Regions from separate parts of the Pontibacillus sp. ALD_SL1 genome, predicted to be linked through region 1. Evidence: a T-box and tRNA genes for the amino acid it is inferred to sense, from the RefSeq annotation. Region 1 holds a T-box; the other holds one or more tRNA genes.
The links. A T-box is a leader RNA that pairs with one kind of tRNA and senses whether it is charged. The one in region 1 lies ahead of trpS (tryptophan--tRNA ligase), so its partner is inferred to be a tRNA-Trp.
Positions count from the first base shown of each region.

Region 2: it has a tRNA-Trp gene. The T-box ahead of trpS (tryptophan--tRNA ligase) is inferred to sense a tRNA for this amino acid. The anticodon was not compared.

Region 1 is NZ_CP062974.1:852,953-869,060, forward strand. It holds gene IMZ31_RS04335 (BMP family ABC transporter substrate-binding protein) at 1-720, shown strand, start outside; gene IMZ31_RS04340 (hypothetical protein) at 787-1,002, opposite strand; gene IMZ31_RS04345 (beta-ketoacyl-ACP synthase III) at 1,169-2,110, shown strand; gene fabF (beta-ketoacyl-ACP synthase II) at 2,129-3,370, shown strand; gene IMZ31_RS04355 (LCP family protein) at 3,426-4,475, opposite strand; gene IMZ31_RS04360 (YuzI family membrane protein) at 4,647-4,856, shown strand; gene IMZ31_RS04365 (YjbA family protein) at 4,942-5,694, shown strand; gene trpS (tryptophan--tRNA ligase) at 5,855-6,856, opposite strand; T-box leader at 6,921-7,135, opposite strand; gene IMZ31_RS04375 (DUF3899 domain-containing protein) at 7,185-7,529, opposite strand; gene IMZ31_RS04380 (putative glycoside hydrolase) at 7,757-8,971, shown strand; gene IMZ31_RS04385 (Lrp/AsnC family transcriptional regulator) at 9,351-9,818, shown strand; gene IMZ31_RS04390 (peptide ABC transporter substrate-binding protein) at 9,981-11,651, shown strand; gene IMZ31_RS04395 (ABC transporter permease) at 11,747-12,679, shown strand; gene IMZ31_RS04400 (ABC transporter permease) at 12,683-13,606, shown strand; gene IMZ31_RS04405 (ABC transporter ATP-binding protein) at 13,626-14,669, shown strand; gene IMZ31_RS04410 (ABC transporter ATP-binding protein) at 14,669-15,616, shown strand.
Region 2 is NZ_CP062974.1:578,919-595,026, forward strand. It holds rRNA gene IMZ31_RS02925 (16S ribosomal RNA) at 415-1,977, shown strand; rRNA gene IMZ31_RS02930 (23S ribosomal RNA) at 2,191-5,105, shown strand; rRNA gene rrf (5S ribosomal RNA) at 5,381-5,496, shown strand; tRNA gene IMZ31_RS02940 (tRNA-Asn) at 5,547-5,621, shown strand; tRNA gene IMZ31_RS02945 (tRNA-Ser) at 5,623-5,714, shown strand; tRNA gene IMZ31_RS02950 (tRNA-Glu) at 5,728-5,802, shown strand; tRNA gene IMZ31_RS02955 (tRNA-Val) at 5,814-5,889, shown strand; tRNA gene IMZ31_RS02960 (tRNA-Met) at 5,962-6,038, shown strand; tRNA gene IMZ31_RS02965 (tRNA-Asp) at 6,111-6,187, shown strand; tRNA gene IMZ31_RS02970 (tRNA-Phe) at 6,234-6,309, shown strand; tRNA gene IMZ31_RS02975 (tRNA-Thr) at 6,318-6,390, shown strand; tRNA gene IMZ31_RS02980 (tRNA-Tyr) at 6,406-6,491, shown strand; tRNA gene IMZ31_RS02985 (tRNA-Trp) at 6,512-6,585, shown strand; tRNA gene IMZ31_RS02990 (tRNA-His) at 6,599-6,674, shown strand; tRNA gene IMZ31_RS02995 (tRNA-Gln) at 6,682-6,756, shown strand; tRNA gene IMZ31_RS03000 (tRNA-Gly) at 6,766-6,840, shown strand; tRNA gene IMZ31_RS03005 (tRNA-Cys) at 6,850-6,923, shown strand; tRNA gene IMZ31_RS03010 (tRNA-Leu) at 6,931-7,012, shown strand; gene ilvD (dihydroxy-acid dehydratase) at 7,388-9,070, shown strand; gene IMZ31_RS03020 (metal ABC transporter permease) at 9,450-10,343, opposite strand; gene IMZ31_RS03025 (metal ABC transporter permease) at 10,340-11,209, opposite strand; gene IMZ31_RS03030 (metal ABC transporter ATP-binding protein) at 11,213-11,962, opposite strand; gene IMZ31_RS03035 (metal ABC transporter solute-binding protein, Zn/Mn family) at 12,041-12,958, opposite strand; gene IMZ31_RS03040 (argininosuccinate synthase) at 13,316-14,521, shown strand; gene argH (argininosuccinate lyase) at 14,535-15,920, shown strand.

The DNA.
Region 1 (16,108 bases):
GGGGTTAATTTGATATTTGGACATGGGAGTCGTTACGGGCAATATTTTCAAGAGTTGCGCCAGGAGTATCCGGATATTCGCTTTGTTTATTTTAATGGAAGCGTAAAGGGAAAGAATATGACGAGTTTAAACTTCAATGCTCACGCCATGGGGTTCTTTGGAGGAATGTTGTCTGCTAAAATGACCGAATCTAATCAAGTTGGTATTATAGCTGCGTTCGAATGGCAACCTGAAATAGAAGGGTTTTATGAAGGCGTTAATTACGTGAATCCGGAAGCTGAGGTAAACATTCAGTATGTGAATAGCTGGAATGATACAGACCGGGCTCTCTACTATTATGAACGAATGCGACGTATGGGAGTCGACGTATTCTATCCGGCCGGTGATGGGTTTAGTGTACCTATTATCGAAGAGGCTAAATCGAATAGTGTAAAAGCTATTGGATATGTGTCAGACCAATCTAATATAGGATCCTCCACTGTTCTAACAAGCACAGTGCAACATGTGGACAAGTTATACGTATTAGCTGCTGAGAAATATAACAAAGGGAATTTACCAGATGGTATTCTAAACTTTGATTTTCAAGATAACGTTATAACACTTGGTGAATTTGGAGATCACGTTCCTGAGGACATTAAGAACCTTATCACATCTGCAGTAGCAGAGTATAAGGAAACGGGACTACTGCCAAATGAAGTAAATAATCCAGACGAATCATAAAAAAGCTATCATTCATAGAGGGCTAGGGCATGGCCCTCTCATGTAGATAGCTTTTTTTTATGATTATTATTTTGTTTTTTTAAACAAGGCGGATAGTTCCTTGATATATGGTGAAAGCTGTCGATAGGTTTGCATAAGGGTCTCGGTTGTATCAACGAAGTCAAATGATGTGTCGTCTGCTTTTTTCTCTTCAGAAGTTTCTTCCTTCTGCTTTGGCCGGGGCTGCCTTCCAAACATAAATGCCTCGAAGTCTCCTTGTTCATGTGAAGTTCTCTTCGTCATAGGTCAATCACCTCCTATTCCTACCATATGGAATTGAGGGTTGTTTTGGGAGGGCTTCTGTCTAAATGTGACGACGTGTTGTGCTTGCATGTGGACTAGAGATGTCTTATTATTAGTACCAAGTCATAAGAATAGATAATATTACTACCTTTAAGGGGATGAATATATGAAGAGTGCAGGTATTTTAGGGATCGGACACTATGTCCCTGAACGCGTTCTAACTAACGCTGATATGGAAAAAATCGTCGAGACCAATGACGAATGGATTCGCACTCGTACTGGTATTGAAGAGCGTCGCATCGCTTCAGATGAGATGGATACATCAGATCTTGCGTACGAAGCTGCTGTGAACGCATTAGAAGATGCCAATATTAAAGCGGAGGATCTTGATTTGATTCTTATAGCTACCGTAACAGGGGAGACATTATTCCCATCGGTAGGAAATCGACTGCAACATCGTTTGGGTGCTAAGAACGCAGCTTCAATGGACCTAGCTGCAGCATGTGCTGGATTTATGTATGGCATGATTAGCGCACAACAGTTTATTCAAACAGGTGCTTATAAAAATATTCTTATTGTTGGTGCTGAGAAGCTATCCAAGATAACTGACTGGGAAGATCGTAATACATGTGTTCTATTCGGTGATGGAGCAGGAGCAGCTGTTATGGGACCAGTAAGTGAAGGCAAAGGTGTTCTTTCCTTTGAACTTGGATCCGATGGTTCTGGGGCCCCTTATCTTTACCAAAACCAAGGTGAGTTTCTACAAATGAACGGGCGGGAAGTATTTAAATTTGCGGTTCGCCAAATGCCTGAATCTTCCATAAAAGTTCTTGAGAAAGCAGGACTTACGAAAGAGGACGTTGATTTTCTCGTTCCTCACCAAGCGAACATTCGCATAATGGAAGCAGCCCGCCAACGATTAGAGATTCCTGAAGAGAAGATGGCGACGTCGGTGAAGCGTTACGGAAACACTTCCTCAGCTTCTATTCCAATTGCCTTATCAGAGAACGTAAAAAACGGTAAAATAAAAGATAATGATGTAGTTGTACTTGTCGGGTTTGGTGGCGGCCTTACATGGGGCGCTGTTGCACTAAGATACGGAGTTTAATTCAAGGAGGACATGTTTATGGATTCAAGACGAGTTGTCATTACAGGGATGGGAGTCGTCTCCCCTGTAGGAAATGATGTAGAAACGATGTGGAATAACATTGTCGAAGGAAATTCGGGTATTGCACCTATCACAAAAGTAGACGCTAGCGAATTTAGCGCAAATGTAGCGGGAGAACTTAAAGATTTCGAACCTGGAAATTACTTTGACAAGAAAGAAGCAAAGCGGATGGACCCATTCACGCAGTATGCGTTAGCTGCTTCTCTAATGGCTGTGAAAGATGCTGGATTAGACATTAACGAAGAGATCGCTCATCGTACAGGTGTATGGATCGGTTCTGGTATTGGTGGTATGACGACATATGATGAACAGTTCCGTAAATATATGGACAAGGGGGCGCGCCGCGTCAGTCCATTCTTCGTTCCTATGTTAATTCCAGATATGGCAGCTGGCCAGGTTTCCATTGCTACTGGAGCGAAAGGCATTAACTCTTGTACAGTAACAGCTTGTGCATCTGGTGCTAACTCAATTGGTGATGCATTTAAAGTGATCCAACGCGGAGATGCTGACTACATGATCGCAGGTGGCGCAGAAGCACCTCTAACTCCGATGTCATTCGCAGGATTCTCTTCAATGAAGGCACTATCTCCAGTTGAAGACCCGAACAAAGCAAGCCGTCCGTTTGATAAAGAACGTTCTGGCTTTGTAATGGGCGAGGGTTCTGGCATATTAGTGATGGAAACATTAGAATCAGCTAAGAAACGTGGAGCAAAAATCTATGCAGAAATCGTAGGGTATGGATCTACAGGAGATGCACACCATATCACAGCACCTGCTCCAAATGGAGAAGGCGCTACACGCGCAATGAACCAGGCGTTAGAAGATGCGGGTCTAACTCCAGATGCTGTTGATTATGTGAACGCACACGGTACAGGCACAGCCCTTAATGATAAGTTTGAAACAGAAGCGGTTAAAAATGTGTTTGGAGATCATGCGTATAAGCTAGCAATGAGTTCTACCAAATCCATGACCGGTCACCTTCTTGGAGCAGCAGGAGCCATTGAAGCGGTTATTTCAATCAAGAGTATTTTAAATAATATCTTGCCTCCTACGACGAACTATGAGAATGAAGATCCAGATTGTGATCTTGATATCGTGCCGAACCAATCACGTGAGAGTGATGTAAATACGGTAGTCAGTAACTCTCTAGGTTTTGGTGGCCATAACGCTACATTAATCTTTAAACAATACCAAGACTAATATAAAAGCCTGTCTCTCTATTTTAGAGAGACAGGCTTTTTGTATGCCTGAACCATTAAGATGGTTCTTCGTTATTATTCTTTTCAGCTGTCTGTGAGGAATCTTGTTCACTATTAAAGAATTCCTGAACAGTCTCGCGCGTCTGTTTTTCATTGTGACCTAATACTTTCGCGCCAGCTTGGGTCGTCATCGGATGCCATTCAGCTGGAATCCTTATGGTTTCAATGTTTTGAGGTGTATCAAGTAAGAATTTACGTCCGTAATTAAGAACCATTTCGTTTGTGGACATGCTCGTATTGACATATTGCGTGAGGGCTCCTACTGTTTTAGGAAGCTTTGTCACGCTTGTCATGGATACAAGCTCTTCTTTCAATGCGGAGATCACTTTCTGTTGACGTAATACTCGGTTGAAGTCACCTTTTGCATCATTTCTGAAGCGAGCATAGCCTAATAATTCTTCCCCATTTAACTTCTGTACACCTGGCTGGATATCAATGCTGACTGTGCCAGCGTTATCTTGATAATACAACCGTTTCTCGACATCTATTTCAACACCCTCCGGCGCTACGATGTCTACGATTTCCTTAAAACCATCGAAATTGACAACAGCATAATCGTCGATGTGTAACCCGAAGTTTTTTTCGATTGTTTCGGTTAGTAAGGCAATCCCGCCTTCTGAATAAGAGGCGTTGATGCGGTTATACCCCATGCCTGGGATTTCTACCCATAGGTCCCGCATAATGGAAGCAAGCTTCATTGTCCCTTTTTCGGTATCATATTGGGCGACCATAATCGTATCGGTACGAGCAGTATCCCCTTCTCCTCTTGAATCACTTCCAACAAGGAGAACATTTACTTTTTCATCTTCTTGTTTTTCTTCGCTGTTTTCGGGTTGATCACGTTCTTCGAATTCTTCTTTCGTCTTTTCAGTTTTATCTTTATCGAACCCACCTCCAGCTTCACTGCCAAGATCTTGCCCTGCAATGTACTGAGAAGTTGTGTAGGCAACCGTACTTAAGAAAAGTATAACAACGATGGAAGACAGAATTCTTCTTTTACGTTTTTTCTTTCTACGTCTTCTGATAATTCGACGAGTTTCTGCCATCCTCGTACCTCCTCTCCAAAAACCACTTATTTATTAATGTACTCTTTCTTTAATGTGAAGTAAAGAGCGTATTTTATGCCACAATATTCGACAGGACAAGCTGGTATGAGGGGGTAGGTGGGTGCATATATATAGTAGAAAATGATGGGGACGGGCTGTGGAGGCGATGAGATGGTACCGTTATTTTTGTTTTTAGTTGGCTTTGGATTTGCTGTATCTGGTGGTGTAACCATCATTGCATATTTGAATTTCTTACCCGCAGGATTTAGTTGGATGGATTATTTAATCTTCATTAAAGAGCGACCTGAATGTTACCTTTTACCCTTTGGCATTCTCTTCATCACGATTGCCGTTTATCTATTCCCACAAGATTCTTGTTAAATGTTGGTGTTTTTCGAATAAAACGGTGGTGCTTGGTTCATACTGATTTCTACAGAAGAAAACGTTAATAAAGTGAGGGTTTCGTATGCTATATCTACACGATGTATGGGTCAATTGGTTTGAAGGTGAAGAGAATGGGTATAACGTTTGTCCATTTCATGAATGGCGTAAAGAAGACGGAATCGAGCTCTTGGACCAGGTACCTCTGTTGTATGTACATCAAGCACTATACCACTACGTAGAAAACGACCTCCAAGACCTACCTAAAGACTTACTAGACGCGGTATATAAACGAGCGTACCTACGCAAAAACCAAGAACGAATTTCCGTAGAATATGCCTTCGTGGTGACAGACGGTTCATCAGTACTAGCTGTTGATACGATGGGGTATAACCTGCCTGTTCGTAAGAGTCGACTGATTCCACGTCAAGAACGCCTGGTCTATGACATGATTGATCAGCAAAAGCCAGAAACGTATAACTTCGCTTGTAATGACGATAAAGAATATCACATTCTTTCCCCGCATCCAGTAACAATGGTTGGGCTAACTCGGAAAGAACGTCAATTAAAGCAGCTGTTAATGATGGCACTTGATCAACTACAAACGACACAGAATTTATCTGAAGTTCGGTACTGGTTAACAGAATGGGACCCAGGTCAATACGGGGTCATGAATAACCTAAGCTTTGATCAGACTTGGCAGCTTCTATATAACGGCTTAAGTGAAGGATGGTCGAAGAATCATGAAGACCTTTGCCGTAAGCTCGTAAAAGGACAACCATTCTTTGAGAAGTTATGGGAACTAGAACAGAACCAAGAAGTGAATAAAGGCGTTTAATTAAAGTATCCGTTCCTACAAGTAGGAACGGATACTTTTTTGTGTATAGGAGGCGAACGGTCTGAAAGAGTCAACACAAGGCCAAAAAACAGTTCGTGTACTTCCATCGATCCTTTCAGCATAAAAATAGAGGGCCCATCAAGTGGAGCCCTCTTATATCTTATTTCTTCTTTTTGACTCTGCCTAATCCCATAGCTTTCTTCGCTTTACGAATCATCTTAGATGCTTCGTAATTAGCCTTGTCAGCACCGTGGTCCAGGATTTCGTCTAATTCATCTGATTCAATGAGTTCATAATAACGCGCTTGGATCGGCCGCATGCCTTCGATTACGGCATTTGCGCAACCTTGTTTAAAGTCGCCGTAGCCTTTTCCATCATATTTAGCTTCTAGAGCTTCAATACTTTCTCCGCTGAAACTTGAGTAAATGGTTAGAAGGTTTGAGATACCAGGTTTGTTCTCTTTGTCGTATTTAACGATTCCTTCTGAGTCTGTAACAGCACTTTTAATTTTCTTTTCCATTTGTTTCTCGGTATCAAGCATAGAGATAAACCCTTTTGTGTTTTCATCGGATTTACTCATTTTCTTCGTTGGATCTTGAAGAGACATGATACGAGCACCCACTTCTGAAATGCTGACTTCAGGAACCGTGAAGATATCGTTGTATTTATTGTTAAAGCGCTGAGCTAGGTTTCGTGTTAACTCAAGGTGTTGTTTTTGGTCTTCTCCTACAGGGACGATATCTGTTCCATATAGCAAGATGTCTGAAGCCATAAGTGGTGGGTACGTAAGGAGACCGGCAGATACCCCTTCACGGCTAGCTTTCTGAGATTTGTCTTTAAATTGAGTCATACGCTCAAGCTCACCAATGTAAGCAACGCACTGTAACATCCATCCTAGCTGCGTGTGTGCAGGCACTTCAGATTGGATAAATAAAGTGGACTTCTCCGGGGCAATGCCGACTGCAATGTATAGCGCTGCAAGGGATCGGATGTTTTCACGTAGCTTTAAGCGATCCTGCGGGACTGTAATCGCATGTTCATCGACGATACAAAAGTATGCATTATTTTCTTCCTGAAGTTCCGGGAAATGCTTTAAAGCACCCAGGTAGTTTCCAATAGTAAGTGTGCCGCTTGGCTGAATTCCTGAAAAGATTGTTTTCATCATTGTTCACCTCATCTAATTTTTTCTGACAATAAAAAAAGGTCCATTCGTCTACGTCTATTCACGTAGGGACGAATGAACCGTGGTGCCACCCTAATTATCTTAAAGAAATTCTTTAAGATCTCTTAACCTGTTATCGCCAAGGCTACGGTGTTTCATACTGGGGTTCTGAAACACAGCTCGAAAGTCCACTTCCAATTCAACGTGCTGTCTGCTCTCACCGTCACAGACTCTCTGTATGCAGAGGGAGAATCGTACTCTCTTTCTCATCGCTTCATATACATTGTGTAAGAATTATAGTTAAAAATCGTACGAAATGCAAGCTTCTTCATGAAAGTTGATAATAAACAGCTAAGGTAATAGCCATTGCAAGACCTAACATGGCTCCTTGAAACAAGAAGGACCGGATAAACATGGCCGAAGTAATCGATGGTGTTGGAGCGTTGTTTATAGAATGATTCACTTCCTTATTTCTTTTGAGAATACCATCAAATAATCGACCACGAACCACAATAAGGATCGTTGCTACTAAAATGTAAATAAAAGAAAGGTAGAACAATACATTAATGTAGTGAAAAAGGTCTTGCAAAGGGGAAAGGAGTAGCCATAGAACAAAGCTAAGTGAAACATTAAGAGCTAAGAAATTCCACTTGTTTCTTAGAAATGAAAGCATACCGTTCATCCTCTTCATAAGTTAGTCATAGTATAGCAGAAAGAAAAAGAATGGTGAATCTGTAATAATCAGGTTTCGTGACTTAAAAAAATGGGAAAATTTTCTTTGTTGTTACTTGAAATGGAGGGAAGTTTCATGACAAAAAAGGAAAAATTTAAAAAAGGCTCCCAAAAGATGCAAGTTCTCTTTTATAATAGAGATAACTACACATTTAGGAGTCGATGTTGATGGAGAACAAACAACTTAAGATTTTATTCCTCATTGGTATTCTCCTGCTCAGTTTTATTCCAGCTGCCAAGGCACATGCTGATGGCGAAGAGGAAAGCGGACAAAAAGCAAAGTTCCATACCGAGCGAGAAATGACCATGAAGACACTTGAATTGCCAGAAAGATTGCCACGTTTTGTATATGATTCAGGCTTAGATTTTACATACCCAGATGCTGTTCGCGGCATTTATGTAACAGGACCAAGTGCTGGTGGAGCTCGTTTTGATAAGCTAGTTAACTTAATTCAAACGACTGATTTAAACAGTATGGTAATCGATATTAAGGAGGATGCTGGTATTATTACGTATCAGCCAGAAGAAGGAACTCCTTATGAAGATGTGGGGACGAATTACATTGATGATCCTCGTAAACTCTTAGAAACATTAGAAGAAGAAGAGATTTATCCAATTGCACGTATTGTTGTTTTCAAAGATTCAAAGTTAGCTAAAAAGCGACCTGACTTATCCTTCACGGAAAATGGTCAGGTGTGGAAAAACGGAAAAGGGGAATCTTTCGTAAATCCATTTATGAAAGAAGTTTGGGATTATAACGTTGAGCTTGCGAAGAAAGCAGCTGAGATGGGCTTTCAGGAGATCCAGTTTGACTATGTACGTTTCCCAGAAGGATTTGAACGAAGAGATGATATCCTCTCTTATAATGAAGGAGACTATGCGGACCTAGAAGGAGACAATGTTCAAAAGCGTGTAACAGCAGTTACAGACTTTGTTGAATATGCACGTGAAGAATTGAGTGGATATGATGTTGATGTCTCCGTCGATATCTTCGGATATTCTGCTACAATTAAAGAAGCTCCTGGAATTGGTCAGAACTTCTCTAAGATTGCATCGAATGTTGATGTCATCTCATCTATGATCTATCCGTCTCACTGGACGTCTTACTTTGGTATTTCGTTCCCGGATAAAGAACCATATAAGTTAGTTTCAGAATATGCAAAAGTAGAAAATGAAGTATTAGGCAAACTTGAGGACCCACCAACTTCACGTCCTTGGATTCAAGACTTTGAAGCACCGTGGTTGTATAGCGGTCCTACCAAGCAATATGGTAAAGCGGAAGTAGAAGCACAAATCAGGGCCTTAAATGAAAACGGGATTAAAGAGTTCCTTCTATGGAACGCAGGTAATTCCTATACAGAAAATGTAGACTATACACCTTAAAAAGGTGAAGCGACCCAGTTCATAGCTGGGTCGCTTTTTTGTTCTTTATATAATAAATAAAATATTTTTCTTTCTTATATGACACATCATTAGACTATACACGTTATAAGTCGTTTTAAGTCTTGTGTTTTCTTGTCATGTATATGAAAAAGCTGATGAATAATGCTTAATTCGCATAATTTTTTGCGAATTTCGAAACCGCATTTTTCTACAATTTACGACAATGACAGCGCTTACAATAATTTTTAGAGAGACGAAAGGATCAAAAAATCTGTTGAAACTATCAGAAAAATGTGTGTATAATGAAAACAGTCAAATTTGTTAACAAATCGTAAACAAATTGTTAACTTCTTACGTAAATCGCAGGGGAATGATCGGATTGCTCAAACTAGACCAAACAGATTTGCGAATTTTGCAATCATTGCAAGCAGACGGCCGCAGACCATACACAGAGATTGCTAAACAATATGGTATTAGTGAAGGGAAAGTTCGCTTTCGCATTAACCGTATGATGGAAAGTGGAGTGTTTGAATTTGTAATCCACACGAATCCAAGTAAAATTGGTCTTCATGTACAAGCAATCATCGGGATCGTGACAAAGGTTGGTTACAGGGACAAAGTTGCAATGGAATTAGCAGATTGCAAAGAGGTGCGATTCGTCGGTGCCTTCGCTGGAAAGTACGAAATTATGATACAAGCCTATTTTCCTAGTAATGATAGGTTAATAGAATTCACAGATTTGTACTTATCAAAGGTGGATGGAATTGAAGCCACAGACGTGTTTCTTGAACTAAAAGACTATAAGGATTCGTTCTCTTACATAGACCTGGCAGACGAACACATTTAATTTTCTTGCAATTCAAATTGTCAGAAGATTTCTCATTATCGGGGGATTGTGAATGTGAGAAAACGTAGAAATTTAAGGAGGTGGTTCTTCAACTGCGGATCCGACCCAGCGGATCGAAAAATCTGGAATGAAATTTAAAACGCAATAGGGGGAGAAAAAATTATGAAGAAAAAGCTATTATTGTTTAGTATCTTGCTTGTCTTCTCAGTGATCCTTGCTGCATGTGGTGGCGATGATGACAGCGGTGAAGAAGGTACAAGCGACAACTCCGGTGACAACGGTGAATCAACAAGTGATAACGGCGGCGAAAGCTCCGCAGAGCAAGTATTTAAAGCGAACATTGCGAGTGAGCCATTCTCACTTAACCCAAGTTTAGCAAACGATGCGACTTCTTCATCTGTCCTACTTCAAACATTTGAAGGTTTAACTCGTATCGGACCTGAAGGTGAGCCACAAGAAGCAATGGCTTCTGAAATCGAAACTTCTGATGACCTTAAAACATACACATTCACAATTCGTGATGGTGCGAAATGGTCAAACGGAGACCCTGTAACGGCTCAGGACTTCGAATATGCTTGGAAATGGGCTCTTGATCCAAATAATAACTCTCAATATGCATACCAGCTTTACTATGTAAAGAACGCTGAAGCAGCGAACACTGGTGAAGGTAACCTAGAAGATGTTGGTGTTACTGCAGTTGATGAAAAAACTCTAAAAGTTGAGCTTGAAAACCCAACTCCATACTTCCTAGAGCTAACTGCTTTCTATACTTACTTCCCGGTAAACAGCAAAATTGCTGAAGAAAACCCTGAATGGTACGCAGATGCTGGTGAGAACTACGTATCTAACGGACCTTTCAAAATGACAGAGTGGAGTCACAACGACTCAATCACACTTGAGCCAAACGAAGAGTATTGGGACAAAGAAGCAGTTAAGTTAGACCGTATTGAATTCGCAATGATTAACGACTTCAATACAGAGCTAAACAGCTTTAAACAAGGTGAGTTTGACTGGGCTGGTTCTCCATTCGGTTCTCTACCAACAGAAGCAATTCCATCTCTTAAAGATGATGGTAGCCTAAACGTTGAACCAATTGCTGGTACTTACTGGTACAAGTTCCACACTGAGAAAGAACCATTCAACAATGCAAACATCCGTAAAGCATTTGCTTATTCAATTGACCGTAAAGGTATTGTAGAGAACATCACAAAAGCAGGTCAGGTTCCAGCGATGGCAGCTGTACCTCCGACAATGTTCTCTGATAACGAAGAAGGTTACTTCGATGCTGTTAACGTAGAAAAAGCGAAAGAACTTCTTCAAAAAGGTATGGATGAACTTGGTTACGATAGCGTAGAAGACATGCCTGCTGTTACACTTTCTTTCAATACAAGTGAATCTCACGCTAAAATCGCACAAGCGATTCAAGACATGTGGAAGAAGAACTTAGGTGTTGACGTTGAACTTAGTAACTCTGAGTGGGCAGTATACATTGACCAGCTTCACCAGGGTGACTACCAGATCGGCCGTATGGGTTGGTTAGGTGACTTTAACGATCCAATTAACTTCCTTGAGCTTTACAAAGAAAAAGGCGGTAACAACGATACTCGCTGGCACAGTGAAGAGTTCGCTTCTCTTCTAGAAGAGTCTCAAACAGAAACTGACTCTGAGAAACGTACAGAAATGCTTAAAGAAGCTGAAGGCATCCTAATGGATGAAATGCCAATCGCACCAATTTACTTCTACACAAATGCATGGGTTCAAGATGAGAACCTTAAAGATGTAGTTATGTCTGGTCTTGGTGATGTTCAGCTTAAATGGGCTCACTTCGAGTAATTTTTTGAAAGATTTGTAAGGTATATGAGGGTCTTCCTCATATACCTTCTCTTCTTCTTAGAGGTTTTATGTAATATTTTGGAGGTGTATCCAACGTGTTAAAGTATATCGGCAAGCGGCTCCTTTACATGGTGCTTACGCTATGGGTAATTGTTACAGTAACATTCTTCCTCATGAGGGCAGCGCCTGGTTCACCGTTTTCAGGTGAAAAGGAATTACCGCCAGCCATTCAAGCAAACTTAGAGGCATACTACGGACTGGATAAATCACTATTTATGCAGTATGTCGATTATCTTATTTCCGTTGTTAAATGGGATTTCGGTCCGTCTTTAAAGTATAAAGGACAGTCCGTTAATGATTTAATTAGTGAAGGCTTCCCAGTATCATTTGCGCTAGGTATGGAAGCTATTTTCTTAGCGCTTGCTTTAGGTGTTCTGTTAGGCGCTATTGCAGCTTTAAAACATAACAGATGGCAAGACTATACAGCAATGATTATTGCCGTGTTAGGTATCTCTGTACCAAGCTTTATTATGGCTTCTGCTTTACAATATGTTTTAGCTATTAAATGGAGTGTATTACCAGTTGCTCGTTGGGAATCTTTCGCACACACGATTTTACCAGCGCTTGCACTTGCTTCTACTCCGATGGCATTTATCGCTCGTTTAACCCGTTCAAGTATGTTAGAAGTATTGAGCAACGACTACATTAAGACTGCAAAATCGAAAGGATTAAATTCGACTGAGATTACAGTACGACATACGATTCGAAACGCCATGATGCCTGTTGTTTCATACATGGGACCATTAATCTCTGCGATCTTAACAGGAAGTTTCGTAATTGAGAAGATCTTCGGTATTCCGGGACTTGGAATGCACTTTGTAACTAGTATTACAAACCGTGACTACTCCGTAATTATGGGAGTTACTGTATTCTTTAGTGTGCTTTTACTAGTATCCATCCTTCTTGTCGATATTGCATACAGCTTAATTGATCCGCGCATCAAGTTAGCGGATAAGAAGGGAGAGTAATCGATGCAACAACAAAAGATACCCAAGGAACTCTTTGAGCAAGTTGGTGGAAATACTACTGATTCTGAAAGGATATCGCGCCCAAGCATTTCATTCTGGAAAGACGTTTGGATGCGATTTAAGAAAAATAAATTAGCGATGACTGGCATTGTGCTTCTTATTATGTTGGCTATTATGTCTCTTGTCGGACCACATTTAACTCCGTATGATTATCGTACAAATGATTTAATGAGTGCCAACCAGCCGCCGTCAGGTGAACACTGGTTTGGAACAGATGAACTTGGACGTGATGTGTTCACACGTATATGGAACGGTGCACAAATCTCCTTATTCATCGGGATAGCAGCAGCATTGATTGACTTGGCTATTGGTGTAATCTGGGGAGGACTTAGTGGTTATATCGGTGGACGTACAGATGAGTATATGATGCGTTTTGCAGATATTCTATGGGCGATTCCTTACCTACTAATGGTTATCTTATTAATGGTCGTATTTGAACCAGGTCTTGGTACAATGATTGCAGCTATGACAATTACAGGTTGGATTAACATGGCTCGTATTGTACGTGGACAAGTTCTCCAATTGAAGAGTCAAGAGTACGTTATGGCAGCTCAAACTCTAGGAGCTAACACATCTCGAATTATGGCTAAACATTTAATCCCGAACACAATGGGACCAATCTTGATTACCATGACACTAACAGTTCCAAACGCAATCTTTACAGAGGCGTTCTTGAGCTACCTTGGTCTTGGTGTGCCTCAGCCGCTAGCAAGTTGGGGAACGATGGCGAGTGAAGGTGTAGCAGCGCTTCAATATTATCCATGGCGTCTATTCTTCCCAGCCTTATTTATCAGTTTGACCATTTTTGCATTTAACGTTATTGGAGACGGTTTGCGTGATGCGCTAGATCCGCGACTTCGTAAGTAGAAGGAGTGAAAAATAATCAATGGAAAATATCCTAGAAGTAAACGACTTGAAAGTTTCATTTAATACGTTCGCAGGAGAAGTACAGGCGGTTCGCGGAGTGAACTTTCACGTAAAAAAAGGTGAGACGCTTGCAATCGTAGGTGAGTCGGGTTCTGGTAAGAGTGTAACGACTCAATCGATTATGCGTCTGATTCCGATGCCACCAGGAGAAATTAAAGGTGGGGAAATTTTGTTTGAAGGCACGGATCTCGTGCAAAAGTCTGACAGGCAAATGGAAAAGGTCCGTGGAAAAGATATTGCGATGATTTTCCAAGATCCCATGACTTCTCTTAACCCTACAATGAGAATCGGGCGTCAGATTATGGAAAGCATGATTAAGCACCGTAAAATTGCAAAGACCGATGCAAAAAAACGCGCGGTTGAACTTCTTGATCTTGTTGGCATCCCGAAGCCTGAACAACGTGTCGATCAATACCCCCATGAATTCTCAGGTGGTATGAGACAGCGTGCTATGATTGCTGTAGCTTTAGCTTCGGATCCTAAATTATTAATTGCGGACGAACCGACTACCGCTCTTGATGTAACCATTCAAGCTCAGATTTTAGAATTATTAAAAGATATTCAAAAGAAGACGAACACGTCGATTATCTTTATTACACACGACCTTGGAGTTGTGGCAAACGTAGCCGATCGTGTAGCCGTCATGTACGGTGGGAAGATTGTTGAAACAGGTTCTGTTGATGAAGTGTTCTACAACCCTCAACACCCTTATACATGGGGACTACTTGCTTCTATGCCAAGCTTAGACGCTGAAGAAGGAGAGCTTCAAGCGATTCCTGGTTCTCCACCTGATTTGACGAACCCTCCTAAAGGTGATGCATTTGCTGCTCGTAACAGCTATGCAATGAAGGTCGACTTTGAAATGGAACCACCAATGTTCAAAGTAAGTGATACGCACTATGCTGCAACGTGGCTTCTTCACGAAGATGCACCTAAAGTGGAACCGCCTGCAGTGGTACAAAAGCGTATTGAGCATTTTAAGGAAAAGGCTGGTGAACGTTAATGGCCAATAACCAAGAAGTATTAGTAGACATAAAAAATCTAAAACAACACTTCGGTAGAGGAGATCATAAGGTCAAAGCTGTAGATGGCCTGAACTTTCATATCTATCGCGGTGAAACATTTGGACTTGTAGGCGAATCTGGTTGTGGAAAGTCAACCACGGGAAGAACGATTATTCGCCTTTATGATGCTACAGATGGTGAAGTCATCTTCGACGGAGAGAACGTTCATGGTAAGAAATCAAAAGCTGACATGAAGAAGTTCAACCGTAAAATGCAGATGATCTTCCAGGACCCTTACGCATCGCTGAACCCACGAATGACTGTATCTGATATCATTGCAGAAGGAATTGATATCCACGGACTAACAAAGGATAAGAAAGAGCGTAAAGAGCGTGTTGTGGAACTTCTTGAAACGGTTGGTCTAAACCGTGAACACGCAAACCGTTATCCGCACGAGTTCTCTGGAGGACAGCGTCAACGTATCGGAATTGCCAGGGCCCTTGCCGTAGACCCTGACTTCATAATCGCCGATGAGCCAATCTCTGCACTTGACGTTTCGATTCAAGCCCAGGTTGTAAACTTGTTGAAAGAACTTCAAGAGGAAAAGAACTTGACGTATTTATTCATCGCACACGACTTATCGATGGTTAAATACATCAGTGACCGAATTGGAGTTATGTATTTCGGTAAGCTAGTAGAAGTAGCTAGCAGTGATGATTTATACCGAAATGCTTTCCACCCTTACACGAAGTCACTAATGTCTGCAATTCCTCACCCTGATCCAGATTATGAACGTAACCGTAAGCGTGTTACGTACGATGTAGAAGAGCATCGAAGAGAGATGGACGGGGAGGAACCAGAATGGCGTGAAGTAAGTCCTGACCACTGGGTTTCTTGTACTAAGAAAGAATTTGAAGCCTATAAACAACAACTTCAAACTCAATAATAGAAAAGCTCATCTTTTGAATAGATGGGCTTTTTCTCGTTTTTGTAACTTAGTACATTAAAGTGAAAAAGGATGCAAAAAAAGAAAATCGACATTCGAAAAGTAGACGAACATCGTTCAAACAGCTTTTTTCTTAATTGTGAGAAAATTTAATCATTTGAGCATTATGTTAGCACAAAATTCTATTAAAATAAAGCTAATCTTCTAACTTTTTGACTCTGTTATGTTGATTGTGGGTCGAATAGCTTTCGCACAAGCCTTTATGTATGGGGTGTATATTTCGATATGGTTTGGATTTAAACGTATTGGATGTAAATTATTGCTGCCTTTCCTAACAACAAACATCTCTACAGCCCTTTTGTGCATGATTACCAATTTGATGTTTCATAATAATCAGCGAAGGGTACTCAAATATCGTGGGGTATGACCAAGATAAATTTAACAAAATGGAGAATATTCGTTATAATAGAGAAGACTACAAAATAAGGAGTA
Region 2 (16,108 bases), 270 kb from region 1:
ATAAGGCCTCCCGCAATTCTTTAAAAAAAGGGTTGCATAGGAGGCTCTTTTCTTTTAGTATAGGTAAGTGGCTTTAAGAGAGCCCAAAAAGCTTCGAGAAAATATCAAAAGAAATTAACAAAAGTTATTGACGATGTTTTCTCAGGGTGATATAGTATTACTTGTCGCTGAAACGGCACAAACAATTTCGAGCAGCCAACAAAACGGCAACGAAAAAATTAAAAAACATTGTTGACATCAAAACGACAAAATGTTAAGATGATTAAGTCGCTGTTAAACAGCAGGCAAACAAAAAGAAACACTTTAAAGAAACATTTGATCTTTGAAAACTGAACGAAACAACATGTAACGTCAATGTCTTTAAATTATTTTTAAAGCCAGTAATCATTTATTTGATGCTAGGCAAACTCTAACTTTATGGAGAGTTTGATCTTGGCTCAGGACGAACGCTGGCGGCGTGCCTAATACATGCAAGTCGAGCGCGTGAAACAACATGATCCCTTCGGGGTGATTGTTGTGGATCGAGCGGCGGACGGGTGAGTAACACGTGGGCAACCTACCCATGAGATCGGGATAACTCCGGGAAACCGGAGCTAATACCGAATAACCCAGTGAACTGCATGGTTCACTGGTAAAAGGCGGTTTCGGCCGTCACTCATGGATGGGCCCGCGGCGCATTAGCTAGTTGGTAAGGTAACGGCTTACCAAGGCGACGATGCGTAGCCGACCTGAGAGGGTGATCGGCCACACTGGGACTGAGACACGGCCCAGACTCCTACGGGAGGCAGCAGTAGGGAATCTTCCGCAATGGACGAAAGTCTGACGGAGCAACGCCGCGTGAACGATGAAGGTCTTCGGATCGTAAAGTTCTGTTGTTAGGGAAGAACAAGTACCAGAGGAAATGCTGGTACCTTGACGGTACCTAACCAGAAAGCCACGGCTAACTACGTGCCAGCAGCCGCGGTAATACGTAGGTGGCAAGCGTTGTCCGGAATTATTGGGCGTAAAGCGCGCGCAGGCGGTTTCTTAAGTCTGATGTGAAAGCCCACAGCTCAACTGTGGAGGGCCATTGGAAACTGGGGAACTTGAGTACAGAAGAGGAGAGTGGAATTCCACGTGTAGCGGTGAAATGCGTAGATATGTGGAGGAACACCAGTGGCGAAGGCGACTCTCTGGTCTGTAACTGACGCTGAGGCGCGAAAGCGTGGGTAGCAAACAGGATTAGATACCCTGGTAGTCCACGCCGTAAACGTTGAGTGCTAGGTGTTAGGGGGTTTCCGCCCCTTAGTGCTGAAGTTAACGCATTAAGCACTCCGCCTGGGGAGTACGGCCGCAAGGCTGAAACTCAAAAGAATTGACGGGGGCCCGCACAAGCGGTGGAGCATGTGGTTTAATTCGAAGCAACGCGAAGAACCTTACCAGGTCTTGACATCTTCCGCTATCCCTAGAGATAGGGAGTTCCCTTCGGGGACGGAATGACAGGTGGTGCATGGTTGTCGTCAGCTCGTGTCGTGAGATGTTGGGTTAAGTCCCGCAACGAGCGCAACCCCTAATCTTAGTTGCCAGCATTCAGTTGGGCACTCTAAGGTGACTGCCGGTGACAAACCGGAGGAAGGCGGGGATGACGTCAAATCATCATGCCCCTTATGACCTGGGCTACACACGTGCTACAATGGATGGTACAGAGGGCTGCGAGATCGCGAGGTCAAGCAAATCTCAAAAAACCATTCTCAGTTCGGATTGCAGGCTGCAACTCGCCTGTATGAAGCCGGAATCGCTAGTAATCGCAGGTCAGCATACTGCGGTGAATACGTTCCCGGGCCTTGTACACACCGCCCGTCACACCACGAGAGTTGGCAACACCCGAAGTCGGTGAGGTAACCTTTTTGGAGCCAGCCGCCGAAGGTGGGGCCAATGATTGGGGTGAAGTCGTAACAAGGTAGCCGTATCGGAAGGTGCGGCTGGATCACCTCCTTTCTAAGGATATTACGGAACTAGCGAGTCCTTCGGGACTTGCTAGCAGGCACATACTGTGCCATTAAACCATTGACCATGTTTGTTTCGTTCGGTTTTGGAAGCTCAAATGCTTTCAAACAGTACCTTGAAAACTAGATAAGAATTAGACATCAAACCAACGTTAGATTTAACGTAAGCATCATTATGATGCGTCTTTTCACATTGATTTTAGATAGTTAAGTGAATAAGGGCGCACGGTGGATGCCTTGGCACTAGGAGCCGATGAAGGACGGGACTAACACCGATATGCTTCGGGGAGCCGTAAGTAGGCTATGATCCGGAGATTTCCGAATGGGGAAACCCACTACCCGTAATGGGGTAGGATCCTTAACTGAATACATAGGTTAAGGAAGGTAGACTCGGGGAACTGAAACATCTCAGTACCCGAAGGAAGAGAAAGCAAACGCGATTTCCTGAGTAGCGGCGAGCGAAACGGAATTAGCCCAAACCAGAGAGCTTGCTCTCTGGGGTTGTAGGACACTCCATTGGAGTTACAAAGAAACAAGATAGATGAATGATCTGGAACGGTCAGCCGAAGAAGGTAACGGCCCTGTAGTCAAAATCTTGTTTCCTCCGGAGTGGATCCTGAGTACGGCGGAACACGAGGAATTCCGTCGGAATCCGGGAGGACCATCTCCCAAGGCTAAATACTCCCTAGTGACCGATAGTGAACCAGTACCGTGAGGGAAAGGTGAAAAGCACCCCGGGAGGGGAGTGAAATAGAACCTGAAACCGTGTGCCTACAAGTAGTTGGAGCCCGTTAATGGGTGACAGCGTACCTTTTGTAGAATGGACCGGCGAGTTACGATCCCATGCAAGGTTAAGATGAAAAATCGGAGCCGCAGCGAAAGCGAGTCTGAATAGGGCGAAATAGTATGTGGTCGTAGACCCGAAACCGTGTGATCTACCCATGTCCAGGGTGAAGGCCAGGTAACACTGGCTGGAGGCCCGAACCCACGCACGTTGAAAAGTGCGGGGATGAGGTGTGGGTAGCGGTGAAATGCCAATCGAACACGGAGATAGCTGGTTCTCTCCGAAATAGCTTTAGGGCTAGCCTCAAGGTAAGAGTCTTGGAGGTAGAGCACTGATTGGACTAGGGGCCCTCATCGGGTTACCGAATTCAGTCAAACTCCGAATGCCAACGACTCATCCTTGGGAGTCAGACTGCGAGTGATAAGGTCCGTAGTCGAGAGGGGAACAGCCCAGACCACCAGCTAAGGTCCCTAAGTTTATGTTAAGTGGAAAAGGATGTGGAGTTGCTCAGACAACCAGGATGTTGGCTTAGAAGCAGCCATCATTTAAAGAGTGCGTAATAGCTCACTGGTCGAGTGACTCTGCGCCGAAAATGTACCGGGGCTAAACATAACACCGAAGCTGTGGATTGTTCTTACGAACAATGGTAGGAGAGCGTTCTAAGTGCTGTGAAGTCAGACCGTAAGGACTGGTGGAGCGCTTAGAAGTGAGAATGCCGGTATGAGTAGCGAAAGAAGAGTGAGAATCTCTTCCACCGTAAGTCTAAGGTTTCCTGAGGAAGGCTCGTCCGCTCAGGGTTAGTCGGGACCTAAGCCGAGGCCGAAAGGCGTAGGCGATGGATAACAGGTTGATATTCCTGTACCACCTCCTTTCCGTTTGAATGACGGGGGGACGCAGTAGGATAGGGAATCCGCTCCACTGGATGTGAGCGGCCAAGCAGTGAGTGAGATGCATAGGCAAATCCGTGCATCAATCACAAGCTGTGATGGGGAGGGAACTATAGTACCGAAGTTCCTGATTTCACACTGCCAAGAAAAGCCTCTAATGAGGAAAGAGGTGCCCGTACCGCAAACCGACACAGGTAGACGAGGAGAGTATCCTAAGGTGATCGGGAGAACTCTTGTTAAGGAACTCGGCAAAATGACCCCGTAACTTCGGGAGAAGGGGTGCTCCTTCATAGGAGGAGCCGCAGTGAAAAGGCCCAATCGACTGTTTAGCAAAAACACAGGTCTCTGCGAAACCGAAAGGTGAAGTATAGGGGCTGACACCTGCCCGGTGCTGGAAGGTTAAGGGGATGAGTTAGCTTATGCGAAGCTTTGAACCGAAGCCCCAGTAAACGGCGGCCGTAACTATAACGGTCCTAAGGTAGCGAAATTCCTTGTCGGGTAAGTTCCGACCCGCACGAAAGGTGCAACGAATTGGGCACTGTCTCAACAAGAGACCCGGTGAAATTATACTATGCGTGAAGATGCGCATTACCCGCGACAGGACGGAAAGACCCCGTGGAGCTTTACTGTAGCCTGATATTGAATGTTGGTACAGCTTGTACAGGATAGGTGGGAGCCGTCGATACCGGAGCGCTAGCTTCGGTGGAGGCATCCGTGGGATACCACCCTGGCTGTATTGACATTCTAACCCAGGACCGTGATCCGGTCCGGAGACAGTGTCAGGTGGGCAGTTTGACTGGGGCGGTCGCCTCCCAAAAAGTAACGGAGGCGCCCAAAGGTTCCCTCAGAATGGTTGGAAATCATTCGCAGAGTGCAAAGGCACAAGGGAGCTTGACTGCGAGACCTACAAGTCGAGCAGGGACGAAAGTCGGGCTTAGTGATCCGGCGGTGCCGCATGGAAGGGCCGTCGCTCAACGGATAAAAGCTACCCCGGGGATAACAGGCTTATCTCCCCCAAGAGTCCACATCGACGGGGAGGTTTGGCACCTCGATGTCGGCTCATCGCATCCTGGGGCTGTAGTCGGTCCCAAGGGTTGGGCTGTTCGCCCATTAAAGCGGTACGCGAGCTGGGTTCAGAACGTCGTGAGACAGTTCGGTCCCTATCCGTCGTGGGCGTTGGAAATTTGAGGAGAGCTGTCCTTAGTACGAGAGGACCGGGATGGACGCACCGCTGGTGCACCAGTTGTTCCGCCAGGAGCACAGCTGGGTAGCTACGTGCGGAAGGGATAAGTGCTGAAAGCATCTAAGCATGAAGCCCACTTCAAGATGAGATTTCCCATCACTTCGAGTGAGTAAGATTCCTTGTAGACGACAAGGTTGATAGGTCGGAGGTGGAAGCGTGGTGACACGTGCAGCTGACCGATACTAATAAATCGAGGGCTTATCTATCTAAAGCGCAAACGACCGCTTAGACCCGTACGGATAAGACAGATTTTCGGAAAAGGCGATTAGCCTTTGTAGAAAAGATGACTTATACGCTAGGGTCTGGGAGTTGGAGCTGGAAGTCAGTTCAAGCGCAAACACGTGATCAGGCACGATGTCATAATTCTTATCTAGTTTTGAAGGTACTTAGAAAAAATCTAAAATACCTCTTGACTTTTCTTTCGAAACAAGATAAAATATAACTTGTCGTTGAAAAAACGAGAGAGAAAATCAATAAAGAGTCTGGCGGTTTTGGCGAAGAGGTCACACCTGTTTCCATGCCGAACACAGAAGTTAAGCTCTTCAGCGCCGATGGTAGTCGGGGTTTCACCCCCGCAAGAGTAGGACGCCGCCAGGCAAGTCACTTTATTGACTTTGATCAAAAGGCAAACGGTCTTTTGACATGATTCCAACGTAGCTCAGTGGTAGAGCTATCGGCTGTTAACCGATCGGTCGCAGGTTCGAATCCTGCCGTTGGAGCCATGGAGAGCTGTCCGAGTGGCCGAAGGAGCACGATTGGAAATCGTGTAGGCCCAAACACGGGTCTCGAGGGTTCGAATCCCTCGCTCTCCGCCACTAACTTTTCACTGGCCCGTTGGTCAAGTGGTTAAGACACCGCCCTTTCACGGCGGTAACACGGGTTCGAATCCCGTACGGGTCACCACTTAATATTATGGAGGATTAGCTCAGCTGGGAGAGCACCTGCCTTACAAGCAGGGGGTCGGTGGTTCGAGCCCGCCATCCTCCACCATTTTAAAAATGCAATGCACAAGATCATTGCAAACATCATATAATTGAATATGCATTAAGTATTCAACATTATCGCGGGGTGGAGCAGTCTGGTAGCTCGTCGGGCTCATAACCCGAAGGTCGCAGGTTCAAATCCTGTCCCCGCAACCAATTTAAATTTGTACTACGTCGAAAAGACTTCTTCGAATTACAAATGATTGTGTACCTTTAGGTGCAACCAATGGTCCGGTAGTTCAGTTGGTTAGAATGCCTGCCTGTCACGCAGGAGGTCGCGGGTTCGAGTCCCGTCCGGACCGCCACTTTTTCAATTAAATAAATTCTTGTTACTGTAAAGTACATAAGACTGGCTCGGTAGCTCAGTCGGTAGAGCAACGGACTGAAAATCCGTGTGTCGGCGGTTCGATTCCGTCCCGAGCCACCATGTTTTGTGCAGGCCTAGCTCAATTGGTAGAGCAACTGACTTGTAATCAGTAGGTTGGGGGTTCAAGTCCTCTGGCCTGCATACTTTAAAAAACGTGGAGGGGTAGCGAAGTTGGCCAAACGCGGCGGACTGTAAATCCGCTCCCTCTGGGTTCGCAGGTTCGAGTCCTGCCCCCTCCACCATTATAATTACTACAGTAAGTAGGGGTATAGTTCAACGGTAGAACAGCGGTCTCCAAAACCGCCGATGTGGGTTCGATTCCTACTACCCCTGCCAATTTCATTTTATGGCGGATGTGGCGAAGTGGTTAACGCACCGGATTGTGGCTCCGGCATTCGTGGGTTCGATCCCCATCATTCGCCCCATAAATATTGGCCCATAGCCAAGCGGTAAGGCAACGGTTTTTGGTACCGTCATGCGCTGGTTCGAATCCAGCTGGGCCAGCCAAGAGTTTTCGCGGAAGTAGTTCAGTGGTAGAACACCACCTTGCCAAGGTGGGGGTCGCGGGTTCGAATCCCGTCTTCCGCTCCATTTTTATTTGGCGGCATAGCCAAGTGGTAAGGCAGAGGACTGCAACTCCTTTACCATCGGTTCGAATCCGGTTGCCGCCTCCATTCATATGCCGGTGTGGCGGAATTGGCAGACGCGCACGACTCAAAATCGTGTTCCTCACGGAGTGTCGGTTCGAGCCCGACCACCGGTATCGTAAAACTTAACATTGCAATGGAAATCGCTAACGAAAGCGATTTTTTTTATGTCTAATTAATAAGTTTGAGTTAGAAAATACTGTTTTATTTGTTTAGGACTCATAGGCACAGAATTATTTATAAATTTCTCTAATCTCCGTTATGTTAACGGGGATTTTTTATTTTAGTAGAAAGACTCTATTAATACACACAACAAAATGGCTAGAAGGTAATTTTTTCTCCTGTCGCCCCCTACCTTGCATTTACTCTATACATAAATTGCTTTAATCACATATTAATTATTTTCTAAATAAAAAAATTTTTCAGAAAAAATCATTGAAGATTAAAGTAAAGAGTCCTATAATTATGCGAAAGAAAAGGTGGGATTTTGAATGACAAAAGATTTACGAATAAATAGTAAAGTGTTTAGTGAAAGTGCAATGAGAGCACCGAACCGTGCCATGCTTCGTGCTGTTGGTGTTACAGATGATGACTTTAAAAAGCCGATGATTGGTATTGCAAGTACATGGAGTGAAGTGACTCCATGTAATATACACCTAGATGATTTAGCCATCCGTGCAAAGAAAGGTGCCCAAGAAGCAGGAGGGTTACCCTTAATCTTTAATACTATTACTGTATCGGATGGTATCTCTATGGGAACACAGGGAATGCGTTATTCATTACCAAGTAGAGATGTGATCGCTGACTCTATCGAAACGGTAGTAGGAGCTCAGAACTTGGATGGATTAGTTGCAATCGGAGCCTGTGATAAAAATATTCCAGGCTGTATGATTGCTATTGCAAATGCTGAGGTGCCATCTGTTTTTGTTTATGGAGGCACAATTGCTCCCGGGTCTCATAAAGGGAAAGATGTTGATATTGTTTCTGTCTTTGAAGGAGTCGGAAAATATAACCAGGGTGACATAGATGAAAATGAACTAAACGCAATTGAGTGTAGTGCATGTCCTGGTGCAGGAGCGTGTGGTGGTATGTACACTGCAAATACGATGGCATCTGCTGTTGAAGCTATGGGGATGAGTTTACCTGGAAGCTCCTCAAATCCTGCGGAATCTGACCATAAAGCAAAAGATTGTGAGTCGGCTGGAGAAGCTGTGAGATACTTACTCGAGCATAATATTTACCCGAAAGATATCATGACTAAAGAGGCTTTTGAAAATGCGATTACAGTCGTTATGGCACTTGGTGGTTCTACAAATGCGATACTTCATTTGCTTTCTATGGCTCATGCCATTGAAGTGGATTTAACTATGGAAGACTTTAATCGAATTCAAGAAAAAACACCACATATTGCTGATTTGAAACCGAGCGGCAAATATGTGATGCAAGACCTGCATAAAGTTGGAGGAGTACAGGCAGTTATGAAGCTTCTTTATGACAATGGCTATCTACACGGACACTGTTTAACTGTTTCAGGAAAGACAGTTGCAGAGAATTTAGAAGAAGCGCCAACCTTAGAAGAAGGACAAGATATTATAACGTCATTTAGTCATCCTAAGCGAGAAGATGGACCTTTGATCACCTTGAAAGGTAACTTAGCTCCAAGTGGTGCAGTAGCTAAAGTATCCGGTGTTAAGGTTGCGCGTCATACTGGACCAGCTCGTGTATTTAATACTGAAAAGGAAGCTACGGAAGCTATTCTGAATAATTCAATACAAGAAGGCGACGTATTAGTTATACGATATGTTGGTCCTAAAGGCGGGCCTGGTATGCCTGAAATGTTATCAATCTCCGCTCTATTGGTTGGGAAAGGCTTAGGGGAAAAGGTCGCCTTATTAACAGATGGTAGATTCTCTGGAGGAACCCATGGACTCGTGGTGGGTCATATCGCACCTGAAGCTCAAGTCGGAGGACCAATATCTCTATTAGAAGAAGGGGATCTTGTCACAATAGATTCAAACAAAAAAGAAATATCCATGGATGTAACAGAACAAGTACTAGAAAGTCGTCGTAAGCATTGGGAAGCACCGCCTCTTTACAAGAAGGGGATTTTGGGCAAATATGCTCATAATGTATCATGCTCTTCCAAAGGTGCTGTAACAGATTACAAAAATTAAACTCATATTGAAAAACTCCAGTTTTCAGAAACTGGAGTTTTTTTATCCTAAACTTTAACCAAAGAAAATTAAAAAAATTTTTTAGGCCAAAATGCTATTCGAAGAACCCTATGAGGAAGTAGATCTTTTCATACATCAAGATCAACCCTATTCCCTAAGAAGGGCAAACGACGTAAATAACGCCATGATCTGAAAATGGGCTGAAAATGTCCAACAGGGAGAATAATCAATCTACATCCTTACACTAATGAGATCTTCATAAAGGAATAAATAAAACGCTCAGAAGTAATTCTGAACGTTTCTGTTTGTTTATTAAGTTGTTCATATTGCTATAGCATATTATTTTACTAACCGAGTAGGAAGCTAAAGTAGTATACTCTTACGCGTTTAGTTGTTGTTGCTTTTGCATTTGCTTTCTTCTATACCATTTAGCGAGCATGCCGTGTTTTGGACTAAGGAAGAAGGCTAGGGTAAAGAGAAGGCCTGTGGCTGTTGCCATGGCTCCTGAGATGGACACATCTACGAATAGAGCGAATGTATAACCGAGCAAGGATGATAGTGCGCCAATTAGGGCACTTAAAGCAATCATACCACCAAAAGAATCCGTTAGAAGATAAGAAGTAGCACCTGGAACGATTAACATCGCTACAACTAGAATAGCTCCTACACTATCGAAGGAAGCAACTGTAGAGAACGAAACCATCGACATTAATACGTAATGGATCGCTACTACAGGAACACCGATTGATATGGCCAACTGAGGATCAAATGTGCTAATTTTAAACTCTTTATAAAAGAGTAGTATAATGGTTAGGTTTAAGATAAAAACAAATCCTAAGAGCCAGACTGCTGTTGGTCCTAGGTTCATGCCGTTCCATGTCCATGTATCCCATGGAACAAAAGCAATCTCTCCCATTAGAGCATGCTCAACATCGAGGTGGACACTATCTCCTATAAAGGATATGAGTACGACACCTAGAGCAAAAAGGGAGGTGAAAACAACTCCAATTGCCGCATCTGACTGAACCCCACTTGAGTCTAGTAGTTGCACCATTAAAGCTGTGAGTATTCCCACAGTAGCAGCTCCAACAAGCATAGGTACCCCGTTTAAAGAGTGCGTCACAAGAAAAGCTCCTACAATTCCAAGAAGAACGGTGTGACTGATTGCATCTGCAAGCATCGACATTTTCCTAAGAACGAGAAGGGCTCCTGTCATACCGCATGTAACGCCAACTAATACTCCTGTAATGATAATCCATAAACTGTACGTCATGTTTGTCTCACCGCCTTTACAATGATTCCTTTACTAGCTCCAAATAGAAGGGAAAGGACAAAGATTAATGAGGCACACAAGACAATGAGTGGGCCTGTTGGAAGTCCTTCTCCTGCTGTACTTATTAGTGTGCCGGTTACACCAGAGATGGCCCCAAATACACCTGCGATTACACCCATCCTCCCAAGTTGATCTGTCCAATAGCGGGCAGCGAGGGGAGGGGTGATTAGAAGTGCTGCAATAAGGACTACACCTACCATTTGTATTCCGACAACCACTACGCCTACGACGAGAGCCATTAGAACAAAATTAAAGACGCTGACTGGTAAACCGATACCTCGAGCATAGTTAGGGTCAAATATTGAAATCTTAAATTCTTTGAAAAATAGTGATGAAAGAATAATGATTAAAAGGGACCCAACTGCAATGACTTGTATATCGCTCTTAACCATTGCAGCCGCCTGGCCAAAGATGAAGTCCTCTAGACCGCTCTGGTTTCCTTTTGCATGTTTCGTAATATAAGTTAGGAGCATGATCCCAAGACCGAAAAAGACAGATAACACTACGCCGATTGACGCATCCGTTTTAATTCTAGAGTGTTTAACGATAGCTTGAATACAGTATGTCGCAATTAACCCTGTTGTCGCAGCCCCTATTAAAAAGAGAGGGATCGACTTAACACCAAATAAGAGAAATGCTAAGCAGACGCCTGGCAATGTAGCGTGAGCCATAGCGTCTCCGATTAGACTTTGTTTTTTGAGTAGTACGAAGCTACCGATTAATCCGCTGGCAAAACCGAGTAAGGAGGAACCTGCTAAAACCCATTGGGTGTTTGGGTTGGTTAAAAGGCTTAGTAATTCATTCATGGGTTACCCTCCTTGAGTGAGTATAGGACTGTTGCCTAAAAAGGAAATGGCTCCTCCATAAGTCCGTTCTAAATTATCAAGTGTAAAGACACTTTCAGTTGGCCCATAGTCTACAGGTGTTTTATTTAGCAATAGACAGTGGTCAAAGTAGTCTTTTACCGTTTGTAAATCATGGTGTACGACAAGCACCGTTTTACCTTGTTCACGCCATTCTTGCAATAATTTCATAATCGCTTTCTCCGTTGCAGCGTCTACTCCTGCGAATGGTTCATCCATGAAGTAGATTTGAGCATCTTGTGCTAATGCGCGAGCGAGGAAGACGCGTTGTTGTTGTCCTCCTGAGAGCTGACTAATTTGTCTATTTGCAAATTCTTTCATACCGACTTTTTCAAGACACTCATAGGCGAATTGAATTTCCTTCTTATTCGGACGACGAATCCAGCCTATATGTCCATAGCGTCCCATTAGGACAACGTCTAGCGCGTTGGTTGGGAAATCCCAATCCACTTCACTTCTTTGAGGTACATAGCCAATTAAATTTCGTTGTTTTTTATACGGTTTCCCATAAACAACAACATCCCCAGATAAACGAGGGATTAGGTGAAGGATTGATTTAATTAAAGTGGATTTTCCAGCTCCGTTAGGACCAATGATTCCTGTAAGCGTTCCTTCTGGTATTGTGAAATTCACATTTTCAAGGACGGGTTGTCGTTCATAGGTAACAGCCAGATTCTGAATTTCAATAGCTTTCATATAAGAAACTCCTTTCTATTTGACTCCTGTTCTTTCGTAAAACAATGAAGAGGGGACTTAATCCCCTCTAGTCTCTAATTACTTCAATGCATTAACGATTGTATCAATATTGTGTTTAAACATTCCAATATACGTTCCTTCTTCCGTATCCGCTGGACCCATTGCATCAGAATATAACTCTCCGCCGATCTTCAGTTGGTGCCCTTCAGCTTTTGCGCCTTCAACTACAGCGTTAATGGACCGTTCGTTTACACTACTCTCAACAAATACGGCTTTAATATTGCGTTCTGAGACCGTATCTATAATACGTTGGACATCTTTTAATCCGTATTCAGACTCTGTACTCAACCCTTGAAGTCCCATTACCTCTAATCCATATGCTTTGCCGAAGTAATGGAAAGCGTCGTGTGCTGTGACAAGGACGCGGCTTTCTTCTGGAATTTGAGAAATTTGTTCTTTAGCATAAGTATGCGTTTCGTCTAATTTTTGTTTATAGTTTTCGGCTTGTTGTTCATAGTATTCTTTGTTCTCAGGATCTAAATCGCTTAAACCTTTTGTAACTTCATCTACAGCGTACTTCCATAAGTTAATGTCAAACCAGACGTGAGGGTCAGGAATATCAGGATTTTCTGGGTCAGCATCTAGCATATCTTCAGGAATCGCTTCAGCTACAGCGTGAGTTGGTTTTTCAGAGCGCATTTTCGCAAACACATCATTCATTTGTCCTTCGAGGTGGTGTCCGTTATAAAAAATCACATCTGCTTTTTGTAAGTTTTCAATATCACTTGTTGTGGCTTTGTAGGTATGAGGGTCTGTTCCTGGTCCCATTAGACTCTTCACTTCAACATGTTCACCGCCAACGTTTTCAGCGATATCTCCAATTTGAGCGATAGTGGTGACAACCTTAACGTTTCCTTCTTCTTCTGTGCCTGTTTCAGAATTACACCCTACTAAAGCAACAATGGATAGTAATGCGATTGTAATAAACTTTTTCATGTTTCTTTTGTCCTCCCTTTTTGTACATGTTAATAAAAGTTTCCTTTACGCAAAAAAATAATTAAAAAAATGACTTTTCTTTAGCTCTATAAAGATATGAGCTTAGATGAAAAGTGTGCGTGTTTTTATAAAATTTAACCGATACAATAAAAGTTTCCTTAGTGCAAAATATATAGATAACCGAAAGAAATGTCAACAGTTGTGCGTGAAATAAATACATAATTGGTTTTTTATACGTTTAAATGAATAAAAACCGCTTCTATCAATCGTTTTATACACAATTGTTGAATAAGTATACTAAAAGAGTTATAATCATACATACTATAGAACATGGGAGCAGGAAAGGAGATTATTAATATGGGTAAAACGTGTGTATTAGCTTATTCCGGAGGTTTAGATACTTCCGTTTCTGTTAAATGGCTTCAAGAAAAGTACGGTTATGATGTCATTGCACTGGGATTGAGTGTTGGTGAAGGTAAAGATATGGAATCGGTTCGTCAGAAAGCATTAGATGTTGGAGCGGTGAAAGCCATCATGATTGATGCTAAAGAAGAACTAGCAGAAGATTTTCTATTGCCAGCACTAAAAGCAAATGCTTTATATGAAGGAAAGTATCCTTTATCTTCAGCGCTGTCTCGTCCGTTGATTGCTAAAAAACTCGTTGAAGTAGCTCACCAGGAAGGAGCGGTCGCTGTAGCGCATGGTTGTACCGGAAAAGGAAATGATCAGGTGCGGTTTGAAGTAGCGATTCAAGGGTTAGATCCCGATCTTGAAGTCATTGCACCTGTTCGGGAGTGGAAAATGACTCGTGATGAAGAGATTGCTTATGCAAAAGAAAAAGGGATTAACATACCGATTACAGATGAGAATCCGTTCTCGATTGACGCAAACATTTGGGGGCGCGCTTGTGAAGCAGGAGTTCTTGAAGATCCATGGCAGGAGGCACCAGAAGCAGCCTATGAATGGACAGCACCGATTCATCTTACTCCAGATGAGCCAGAGACGATCTTTATTTCTTTTGAGAAAGGGAAGCCTGTCGCATTAAACGGCAAATCTATGTCCCTTGTGGATATAATTGAAAAGTTAAATGTTCTTGGTGGCGAACATGGGATTGGGCGTATTGACCATGTTGAGAATCGCCTTGTGGGCATTAAATCACGCGAAGTATACGAGTGCCCGGCAGCGATGATGTTAATTCAGGCTCATAAAGAATTAGAGCATCTTACTCATACGAGAGATGTAGCTAAGTTTAAACCACAAGCGGAGCAGCAACTTTCAGAGCTTATTTATGAGGGATTATGGTATTCCCCACTACGTGAAGCTCTCCTTGCCTTTCATGAAGAGACACAGGTCAATGTGACTGGAGAAGTTAAGGTGAAGTGCTTTAAAGGGCAAGCGACTGTTTTAGGTACTAGAGCAGATGTGAGTTTATATGATGAAGAATTAGCGACGTATTCAAAAGGGGATGCCTTTGATCACGATGCAGCTGTTGGTTTTATAAAACTGTGGGGACTGCCTTCTAAAGTATACGCTAAAAAGCAAAAGACTAAAGTAAAGGTATAAAGGAGGGGAGAATATGTCATCAAAAGTATGGGGAGGACGTTTTACCGCTAGTCCTAATCAACTCGTAGAGGAAATGAACGCTTCCATCTCTTTTGACCAGGCTCTATTAGATGAGGATATAGAAGGCAGTATAGCGCATGTAGCTATGCTGGCTCGTTGCGGCATTGTAGAAGAAGATGAAGCTCAAAAGCTTACAAAAGGGCTAAAGAGGGTTCATGAAAAAGTAACATCGGGGGAAGCGACGTTTTCAGCTCAATATGAAGATATCCATATGAATGTGGAAATGTTGCTTCATGAAGAAGTAGGAGATCTGGCGGGGAAACTTCATACGGCACGTAGTCGTAATGACCAGGTTGCTACGGATATGCATTTATACCTTAAGAAGAAGGTTAAAAGCATCATGGGACTTTTAAAAGATGTACAATATGTTTTATGTGACAAAGCAGAAGCACACATTGATACGATTGTTCCTGGCTATACTCACCTCCAGCGTGCACAGCCCATTTCGTTCGCCCATCATCTGTTAGCTTACTTCTGGATGTTTCATCGGGACACAGGACGACTTGAGGATAGTTTGAAGCGGATTGATGTTTCCCCCCTCGGTGCAGGAGCCATCGCAGGCACGACATTTCCGATTGACAGAACGTTTACAGCAGAGCTCCTTGGCTTCGATGAAGTTTATCCGAATAGTATGGATGCTGTAAGTGATAGGGACTTCATAGTTGAATTTTTAAGCAATGCTTCGATGCTCATGATGCACATATCTCGTCTTAGTGAAGAGATGATCATTTGGTCGAGTGAGGAGTTTAAGTTTGTCGAATTTGATGATACTTTCTGTACAGGATCAAGTATGATGCCACAGAAAAAGAATCCAGATATGCCGGAACTTTTAAGAGGGAAAACAGGGCGCGTATATGGACACTTAATGGGGCTGTTAACAACGCTAAAAGGGTTGCCACTCACTTATAATAAAGATATGCAAGAAGATAAGGAAGGCATGTTTGATACGGTGGAAACCCTTGAGAAGAGTTTGTCGGTGCTTGCGCCAATGATTGAAAGTATGACGGTTAGAAGTGAGCATATGTATGAGTCAGTGAAACAGGATTACTCGAATGCAACCGACCTTGCTGATTACTTGGTTACGAAGGGAATGGCCTTTCGAAAGGCACACGAAGTAACCGGGAAAATCGTGCTAACGGCGATCCAGAAGAAGAAAAACCTATTAGAAGTCAGTTTTGAAGAATATCAATCGTATTCTTCTTATATAGAAGCGGATATTTATGATTTCTTGCGTCCTGAGAACGTTGTAGCAGCACGTGATAGCTTAGGTGGAACAGCTCCAAATCAGGTGAAAAAACAACTAAATCATGCGAAATCTCTATTAAAGAGCAACTATTAGGTTTAATAGTTGCTCTTTTTGTATACACTATAAGAAAGATTCAAAGAATTCCAACTTCGCATAAATGTTACGGTTTTCGACAATTTTTTTAAATTTCTATTGCCCTATTGTTAAGGGTTTGTTAAGATAATTTCTGTAGCTGATTCAAGCACATAATTAACATTACAGTCATAGTATAAATAATTTAT